One region of the Streptomyces sp. R33 genome, then DNA from elsewhere that is predicted to be linked to it. Evidence: riboswitches for the same ligand, from Rfam matches in the RefSeq annotation. Region 1 holds a riboswitch; each other region holds the start of a gene.

The links. A riboswitch is a leader RNA that binds a small molecule or an ion and turns the genes downstream of it on or off. The one in region 1 is predicted to bind cobalamin.
Region 2: it holds a riboswitch for cobalamin, as region 1 does, so the genes downstream of both, AB5J51_RS14945 (ribonucleoside-diphosphate reductase subunit alpha) here and AB5J51_RS13865 (energy-coupling factor ABC transporter permease) in region 1, are expected to answer to the same signal.
Region 3: it holds a riboswitch for cobalamin, as region 1 does, so the genes downstream of both, AB5J51_RS29660 (cobalamin biosynthesis protein) here and AB5J51_RS13865 (energy-coupling factor ABC transporter permease) in region 1, are expected to answer to the same signal.
Region 4: it holds a riboswitch for cobalamin, as region 1 does, so the genes downstream of both, AB5J51_RS19770 (CbtB-domain containing protein) here and AB5J51_RS13865 (energy-coupling factor ABC transporter permease) in region 1, are expected to answer to the same signal.

Annotation. Positions count from the first base shown of each region.
Region 1 covers NZ_CP165727.1:3,085,727-3,087,914, forward strand. Annotated here, with positions in the region: gene AB5J51_RS13855 (hypothetical protein) at 1-25, shown strand, start outside; gene AB5J51_RS13860 (flavodoxin family protein) at 160-873, opposite strand; cobalamin riboswitch at 994-1,189, shown strand; gene AB5J51_RS13865 (energy-coupling factor ABC transporter permease) at 1,218-1,910, shown strand; gene AB5J51_RS13870 (energy-coupling factor ABC transporter substrate-binding protein) at 1,916-2,188, shown strand, end outside.
Region 2 covers NZ_CP165727.1:3,322,757-3,324,944, forward strand. Annotated here, with positions in the region: gene AB5J51_RS14935 (Uma2 family endonuclease) at 1-207, opposite strand, end outside; gene AB5J51_RS14940 (GNAT family N-acetyltransferase) at 286-786, shown strand; cobalamin riboswitch at 831-962, shown strand; gene AB5J51_RS14945 (ribonucleoside-diphosphate reductase subunit alpha) at 1,105-2,188, shown strand, end outside.
Region 3 covers NZ_CP165727.1:6,446,530-6,448,717, reverse strand. Annotated here, with positions in the region: gene AB5J51_RS29670 (inorganic phosphate transporter) at 1-307, shown strand, start outside; gene AB5J51_RS29665 (hypothetical protein) at 336-557, shown strand; cobalamin riboswitch at 672-823, shown strand; gene AB5J51_RS29660 (cobalamin biosynthesis protein) at 862-1,821, shown strand; gene AB5J51_RS29655 (cobyric acid synthase) at 1,833-2,188, shown strand, end outside.
Region 4 covers NZ_CP165727.1:4,325,165-4,327,352, reverse strand. Annotated here, with positions in the region: gene AB5J51_RS19775 (CbtA family protein) at 1-756, opposite strand; gene AB5J51_RS19770 (CbtB-domain containing protein) at 790-1,002, opposite strand; cobalamin riboswitch at 1,039-1,189, opposite strand; gene AB5J51_RS19765 (histidine phosphatase family protein) at 1,224-1,646, shown strand; gene pucL (factor-independent urate hydroxylase) at 1,659-2,188, opposite strand, start outside.

The sequences.
Region 1 (2,188 bases):
CGCGCACCGCAACGTGTGCCGGTGAAGCCGGGGGGTGGGCGGGTGCCCGGGGCGCCCGCCCACCCCCGCGTACGGGGTCAGGTCACCGGATGAACGCCCGGCCGCTGCCGGCGCAGCCGGAGTCGGCGCCGGCCGACGTACCGGCGTGAGAGGCAGCGCCTACCGGTGCTCGGGGTTCGGGAAGTCGAAGCGGCAGCCGGCGTCCCACTCCGAGCGCTGGTTGCCGTGCGCCGGGATCCCGCCGGAGCGCTTCAGCAGGGCCGCCAGGTGCATGAGGTTCCACGACATGAAGGTCGTGTTCCGGTTGGTGAAGTCGTTCTCGGGGCCGCCCGAGCCGGGGTCGAGGTACGAGGGCCCGGGCCCCGCCTCGCCGATCCAGCCCGCGTCGGCCTGCGGCGGGATGGCGTAGCCGAGGTGCTGGAGGCTGTAGAGGACGTTCATGGCGCAGTGCTTCACACCGTCCTCGTTGCCGGTGATCAGGGCGCCGCCGACACGGCCGTAATAGGCGTACTGGCCCTGGGCGTTCAGGATCGAGGAGCAGGCGTAGAGCCGCTCGATGACCTGCTTCATGACGGAGCTGTTGTCGCCGAGCCAGATGGGGCCGCACAGCACGAGGATGTCGGCGTCCATGATCTGGCTGTACAGGACGGGCCACTGGTCGGTTTCCCAGCCGTGGTCGGTCATGTCGGGCCAGACGCCGGTGGCGATGTCGTGGTCGACGGCGCGGATCAGCGAGGTCCGGGCGCCGGCCGCCGCCATGACGGCGCGGCTCCGGTCGATCAGGCCCTCGGTGTTGCTGGTCTCGGGCGACCGTTTGAGGGTGCAGTTGACGTAGACGGCGGTCAGGTCGGAGTAGTCGTAGTCGGCGGCCACGCCGCCAGCCTGGGGGCCGGCCGGCGGCGCCGCCACCGGGCCGCAGCCGTTCGGGGCGCCGGTCCGGGCCCGTTCGGCCCGCGCCGTTCGGGCCGGGTTGGTACCGGTCCGTCCGTCCGACTAGGGTCAGCTGGCCTTGGTGTACGGGAAACCGGTGGGAAACCGGTGCGGCCCTCGCCACTGTGAACGGGAAGTCCGGCTCCACTCCTTCGGGAAGCCACTGGGCGGCGCGGGAGGACCCGCACCGCCCGGGAAGGCGGAGCCAGGGCATCAGCACCCGTGAGCCAGGAGACCGGCCGGGGCGCGTTGTCCATCCACGAGGTGCTGGAGAGGTCTCCCTACCCATGCATATAGCCGAGGGGTTCCTGCCCCCTTTGCACGCGGTCGCCTGGGGCGCCGCATCCGCTCCCTTCGTCGTCCACGGTGTCCGCGCCCTCACCCGCGAGGTGAAGGCCAACCCGGAGAGCACACTGCTGCTCGGGGCGTCCGGAGCGTTCACGTTCGTCCTGTCCGCATTGAAGATCCCGTCGGTGACGGGCAGTTGCTCGCACCCCACGGGGACCGGGCTCGGCGCGATCCTGTTCCGGCCGCCGATCATGGCGGTGCTCGGCACGATCACCCTCCTCTTCCAGGCGCTGCTGCTGGCGCACGGCGGCCTGACCACCCTCGGCGCGAACGTCTTCTCGATGGCGATCGCCGGGCCGTGGGCGGGGTACGGGGTCTACCTGCTGCTGAAGCGCTTCGGCGTCCCGCTGATGGTGACCGTCTTCTTCGGCGCCTTCTTCGCCGACCTGGTCACGTACTGCGTGACCTCCGTGCAGCTGGCGCTGGCCTTCCCGGACCCGGGCAGCGGGTTCCTGGGCGCACTGGCGAAGTTCGGGGGCATCTTCGCCGTCACCCAGGTCCCGCTCGCGGTGAGCGAGGGCCTGCTGACGGTGCTCGTGATGCGGCTGCTCATGCAGTCGAGCAAGTCGGACCTGGTCCGGCTGGGCGTCGCGAAGCTGACCGGTCACAGCGAGCAGAAGACGGCGGTGTGATGACCATGAGCCGGAACGCGAAGATCAACGGCCTGCTGCTGCTCCTGGTGGCGGCGCTGGCCGTACTGCCGCTCGCGCTGGGGCTGGGCGAGGGCAAGGAGGAGCCGTTCACGGGCGCCGACGCGCAGGCGGAGGCGGCGATCAGCGAGCTGAAGCCGGACTACGAGCCGTGGTTCTCGCCGCTGTACGAACCCCCCTCCGGGGAGGTGGAGTCGGCGCTGTTCGCCCTCCAGGCGGCGCTCGGCGCGGGCGTGCTCGCGTACTACTTCGGCGTCCGC
Region 2 (2,188 bases), 240 kb from region 1:
ATGCAGCCACAGCTCGGGGCGGTGCTGCATACAGATCCGAGTGAGCCACTGGATGATCATCCCGTGGTCGCCGTCCGGCATGGCCTTGCTCCTGATGACTCCGTCGATGAACTCCAGCCGTGTCCCCACCCTCTCGCGAGCGGCTATACGCGCCACGGCTTCGAAGTCCTCTGTCAGCATGTGGGGCCGGTCTGTCGTCACGGTCATGCCTCGCTCGCCTTTCTCGACGGTGCTGTCTACGACGATAGCGCCGGGCACCGACAGCCGTCCGGCACACTCGACCGCATGGACATCGTGATCAGGGAAGCGCTGGCGGCGGAGTACGGGACGCTCGGGGAGATCACCGCGCAGGCGTACCTCGGGGACGGGCTGCTCACCTTCGGCGAGGACGACCCGTACCTCGCGCGGCTGCGGGACGTGGCCGGGCGGGCGCGCGACGGGGTGATACTCGTCGCCGCCGCGAGCGACGGACAGCTCCTCGGCGGGGTGGCGTTCGCCGCGCCCGGGAGCCCGCTGTGCGACATCGCCGGCGCCGGCGAGGCCGAGTTCCGGATGCTGGCCGTCGCCCGGGAGGGCCGGGGGCGGGGCGCCGGGGAAGCGCTCGTACGGGCCTGCATGGAGCGGGCGCGGGCCATCGAGGGCGTGCGGCGCCTCGTCCTGTCCACCACGCAGGACATGGTCGGCGCCCACCGGATCTACGAGCGACTCGGCTTCGTCCGCACGCCCGAACGGGACTGGGAGCCCGTCCCCGGCCTCACTCTGCTCACGTACGGTCTCGCCCTGTAGCCACGCCGACACAACATCTAGGGGGTCGCACAGGAAGCGGCCCCCACATGTATGCTCATGCTCGCTGTCGTCGCAGGGGAATCCGGTGCGAATCCGGAACTGTCCCGCAACGGTATGAAGTACACCCATTGGTGTCACCGCAAGTCCGAGGACCTGCCGACAGTGCGCCCGGCTCGACCGAACCGGGTGCCGACACGTCCGGGCCCCGCGGTTGGGCCGGTGGACGCCGCGCGGTGTGCCCCCGAGGCCGAGCCCGCGCGCGCCCGCTCGTGCCCGCACCGCAGGTGTCCCGGAGCCGAGCGAGGGAGAGCTCCCCCCGTGACCATCGCGCCTTCCGCACCGCGCGCCGAGTCCGACCCGTCCGACACCGGAATCGAGACCGGGGGACCTGGGGCCGCGCTGCTGCGTACCCTCACCGAGCTGACGGCCGACCTCCCCGACACCGACCCGGGCCGGGTCGCCGCCGCCGCGCTCCGCGGGCGCAGCGCCGCCGCCGACGAGGCCGAACTGCGCGGGCTGGCCACGGAGGCCGCCGCCGGTCTCATCTCCGAGGATCCGGCGTACTCCCGGCTCGCCGCCCGGCTGCTGACGCTGGCCGTCGCCGAGGAGGCCGCCGGCCAGGGGGCCACCTCGTTCTCCGCCTCCGTCGCGGTCGGCCACCGCGAGGGCCTGATCGCCGACCGGACCGCCGAGTTCGTCGCGCTGCACGCGAGCCGCCTGGACGCACTGGTCGAGCACACCCTCGCGGAGGGCGCCGACGACCGCTTCGGGTTCTTCGGCCTGCGCACCCTGCACAGCCGCTACCTGCTGCGCCACCCGATCACCCGCCAGGTCGTCGAGACCCCGCAGCACTTCATGCTGCGCGTGGCCTGCGGCCTCGCCGAGAACGACAGCGTCCAGGCCGTCGAGGAAGTGGCCTCGCTCTACCGGCTGATGAGCCGCCTCGACTACCTGCCGTCCTCCCCCACGCTCTTCAACTCCGGCACCCGGCACCCGCAGATGTCCTCCTGCTACCTGCTGGACTCCCCGCTGGACGAGCTCGACTCGATCTACGACCGCTACCACCAGGTCGCCCGCCTGTCGAAGCACGCCGGCGGCATCGGCCTCTCGTACTCGCGCATCCGCGCCCGCGGTTCGCTGATCCGCGGTACGAACGGCCACTCCAACGGCATCGTGCCGTTCCTGAAGACCCTCGACGCCTCCGTCGCGGCCGTGAACCAGGGCGGCCGCCGCAAGGGCGCCGCCGCCGTCTACCTGGAGACCTGGCACGCGGACATCGAGGAGTTCCTGGAGCTCCGCGACAACACCGGCGAGGACCAGCGCCGTACGCACAACCTGAACCTCGCGCACTGGGTCCCGGACGAGTTCATGCGCCGCGTCAACGCGGACGCCGACTGGTCGC
Region 3 (2,188 bases), 3.4 Mb from region 1:
GCTGGTCATGCGCACGGGTGACGTCGGCGTCGCCGCCGTCGCGCTCTTCCTGGTCGCCTCGTGCGTCGCCATCTGGCTCATCTCCCGCCGCCAGGTCGTCGACCACAGCAACGTCAACGACGTGCAGCCGGCCGCGGCCGAGGAGCCGGGTGTCGTCACCACGGCCATGGCCGCCGTCACCGTCCCGCCGACCGTGGCCGCCGAGGCCGCCGCCGGTACGACCGCCGCGGTCACGGACGACGCCCTGAAGGCCACCATCCCGGCGGCCGCCCCGGCCACGCCGGCGGCTCCCGCCGCCGCGGTCTGACCCCGAGAACGACAGAGGAATCCGCAGTATGAAGATCGACTGGGCAGCACTCGGCTCCGTCTTCGGGGTCAGCCTCTCCGCCACCGTCGCGCTCGTGGCCCTGTTCACCCTGGGCCTGGTGGGCCTGTCCAAGCACGAGACCGCCACCGAGCAGGGCGGCACCGCCACCCTGGCCCGCAGCGGCGCGTACGCCTGCTTCGCGCTCGTCGCGTCGGCCGTGGCGTACGGGATCTACCTGATCGTCAGCTGACCGATTCGGGCACGGCGCACGAAAGCTCCCTACGGGTTTCCCGGAGGGAGCTTTCGCGTGCCTGCGGCCCATGGTGGCGAGCTGCCCCGCCGCAGGTCAACGGCGAGTTGACGGGCCTTCGCGGTGCGTGGTGGACTGCCCGAGCCAATACGGCGGCATGGAGAGGAAGTCCGGTGCGAATCCGGCGCGGTCCCGCCACTGTCACCGGGGAGCACGCGGCACGTGCGCCCCGGGAGCCAGGAACTCCCACCGCCGGACACGTCGAACCAGGGCGCGGACCCTGAGTGAGGACATACCTGCCACCATGCGTGCCGATCGCGTCTTCGCGTACGGCGCCACGGCGGGCCTGATCGGCGACCGGATCCTCGGTGATCCGCGCCGAGGGCACCCCGTGGCCGCCTTCGGACGAGCAGCCGCCGCCGTCGAAGGCGCCCTGTGGCGCGACGACCGCGCCCGGGGCCTCCTCCACACCCTCCTGTGCGCCGGGGGCGCGGCCGCCGTCGGCGCGCTGGGCGCCCGCGCCGTGCGCTCCCGGCCCGCGGCCGCCCGTATCGCCCTGACCGCAGCGGCCACCTGGGCCGTCGTCGGCGGCACCTCGCTGGGCCGCGAGGCCCGCGCCATCGGCGGCGCGCTCGCCGCCGGGGACGCCGAGGTGGCCCGGGAGCGGCTGCCGCACCTGTGCGGGCGCGACCCGCAGGCCCTGGACGAGCAGCAGATGGCCCGCGCCGTCGTGGAGTCCGTCGCCGAGAACACCTCCGACGCGGTGGTCGGGGCCCTCGTGTGGGGCGCCGCCGCCGGTGTCCCCGGGCTGCTGGCCTTCCGCGCCGTGAACACCCTGGACGCGATGGTGGGCCACAAGTCCCCGCGCTACCTTCGCTACGGCTGGGCCTCGGCCCGGCTCGACGACCTCGCGGGCTGGCCGGGCGCCCGGCTGACCGCCCTGGCCGCCGTGATCGCCGGACCCGACCGGCGGGGAGCCGTACGGGCCTGGCGGGCGGACGCGGCCGAGCACCCGAGCCCGAACGCCGGGCCCGTGGAGGCCTCGTTCGCCGGGGCGCTCGGCGTACGGCTGGGGGGCACCCTGGCGTACGGAGGGCGGGTCGAGCACCGGGCCGTACTGAACGGCGAGGCGGGGCGGCCGGTGCAGGTCGCGGACATCGAACGGGCGGTGCGGCTGTCACGGCAGGTGACGTGGCTGGCGCTGGGAGCGTGTGTGGCACTGCGCTGTGCGGTGTCACGTGTGGCGGGGAGGGGACGCGCGTGAGCGGCGGCAAGCTGGGCGGGGGACTCCTCGTCGCCGGTACGACATCGGACGCGGGCAAGAGCGTGGTCACGGCGGGCATCTGCCGCTGGCTGGCCCGGCAGGGCGTGAAGGTGGCGCCGTTCAAGGCGCAGAACATGTCGCTGAACTCGTTCGTCACGCGCGAGGGCGCCGAGATCGGGCGGGCGCAGGCGATGCAGGCGCAGGCGGCGTGCGTGGAGCCGACGGCGCTGATGAACCCGGTGCTGCTCAAGCCCGGCAGCGACCAGAGCAGCCAGGTGGTGCTGCTGGGCAAGCCGGTGGGCGAGATGAGTGCGCGCGGCTACCACGGGGGGCGCCAGGAACGGCTTCTGGGTGTGGTCACGGACTG
Region 4 (2,188 bases), 1.2 Mb from region 1:
TCAGCTCGCGGGCTGTACAGCCTCCTGGGGTGCGGCGGCCGGGACAAGGGCCCGTTCGGCAAGAAAACCGAAGGCCAGGCCGAAAGTCGTCCACATCGCGACCTGGATGGCCACGGTCGCGAGGCGGAACTGCCAGACCAGGGTGGCCGGGAAATCCGCCGGGACCTCGTTGATGCCGGGCAGCGCCGCGTAGGCGATGGCGACCACCGCGACGAAGCCGACCGAGGCGACGATCGAGGCGTTCCAGTTCCCGAGCCTGGGTGCCAGACGCCGGCCCAGGATGAGCGCGCCCGCGGACAGCAGCGCGCTCAACGCGATCATCAGGATGTAGAGGGTGGTCCTCCGGACGACGGTGTCGGGGTCACCGACGGCCGGCGGGTTGGAGGGGTACTTGAGGAACGGCACCAGGTTGAAGGCGACGAACAGGCCGCCCGAGACCAGCAGGGCCGTGGCCCGCGGGCCGAAGCGGCCGATGCGGCCCAGGGCGTAGCAGAAGACGAGCGCGGCGATGCCGCCGAGCGCGATCCCGTACAGGAGCGTGCCGGTGCCGAGGCCTGCCGTGGCCTGGAGGGCCCGGCTGACCGGGGCCGCCTCCTCGCCGTGGTCGTGGGCGGCGTGACCCGCCTCCTCGATGGCGATCGCCGCGTCGACCTTGGACTCGCCGAGGACGTACGCGACGAGAAACGCGGCCAGGCCTGCGAGCAGACCTGCCAGCATGCCCCGGACCAATAGGACGCGGGGGGAAATGGAGTTCATGGTTCGGTACTTCCCTTGCTGCTGAGGTGGAGATCAGTGGCAGGGGAAGCCGAGGAGGTGGCGACCGTCGTGCATCCACTCGTGGACGGTGTCGCCCTCGAAGAGCGCGGTGGCGCCCTGCTCGGCACCGACGAGGTAGAGCAGGACCAGCATCAGGACGCCGGCGAACAGGGCCCAGGGGGCGAGAGCGGAGAGCGAGATCGGGGTGACGGCAGGGGCCGTCGTGGGCACGGCGGAGTGAGCCATGGCAGAACCTCCAGAGGGAACACGCGTCCCGGTCAGTGGTGCTAGCGACGACATGGCGGGTCTGACTTCTCCTCCCCCTCCGGGAGGATTCACAGTGGCGCGACCGTGCCGGATTTTCACCGGTGCTTCCGTCATACCGTCGTCTTTTTTTAGGTTGTCGTCCGAGACCGTACCGCGTTTACGCTCCCCTTATGAAGAGCGCCGTAGTACGAGTTCAGTTCGTGAGACGTCCATTCGAGGACGCTTCACGGCAGGTTCGCTTCGGCCACGGCGACCCTTGCCCGCAGTACGCGGGCCTGCAAGGCCCGGACGCGGGGGAGTGGGCCGGGCGGACCCTGGACGAGGTCGCCGCCGAGGATCCGGCCGCCGTCCGGAGCTGGCTGACGGACCCGGACTACGCGCCGCCCGGCGGGGAGTCCGTCACCGCGCTGATCGCCCGCGTCGGCGCCGCCCTCGCCGCTCTGCCCGCGGGTACGCATCGCGCCGTCGTCGACCAGGCCGTCGTCAGGGCGGCCGTCGTGTCCGCGCTGGAGCTGCCGGCCACCGCCTTCTGGCGCCTCGACGTACGCCCGGACACGGTGACCAGCCTCACCGGGCGGCTCGGGCGGTGGAACCTCCAGCTCGGGCAGCCGGCCGAGAAGTAGCGGCGTAGCGGCTCAGGCGACGATCCAGTCGCTCGTCGCGATCACCGGCTGCACGCCGTCGCGGTGCACGGTGCCCTCGATCAGGCCGTACATCCGGTCCGCCGCGAAGTAGACCTCGTTGTCGTTCTTGAGGCCGAAGGGCTCCAGGTCGACGAGGAAGTGGTGCTTGTTGGGGAGGTTCAGGCGTACCTCGTTGACCCGCGGGCAGTGGTCGAGCACCCGCTCGGCCATCTGGTTGAGGGTCTGCTGCAGCGAGTACGAGTAGGTCTCGGCGAACGCTTCCAGCATGTTCTTGCGGACCTTCTTGTACGACTGGTCCCAGTCGTACGAGGCGTCGTCGGCGGCCAGCGCCGAGTGCGCCCAGCGCGCGGTGACCTTCGTCGCCAGGATGCGGTCGTACGCCTCCTTGAGCGTCGTGTACTTGTCCTTGATGTAGCCGTGGAACTCGGAGTTCGTCGAGTTCATCACCGTCAGGTCCTTCAGACCCGAGATGACCTGCAGACCGGTCGTCTCGCTGTACGTGATCTGCGCGGTGCGCACCT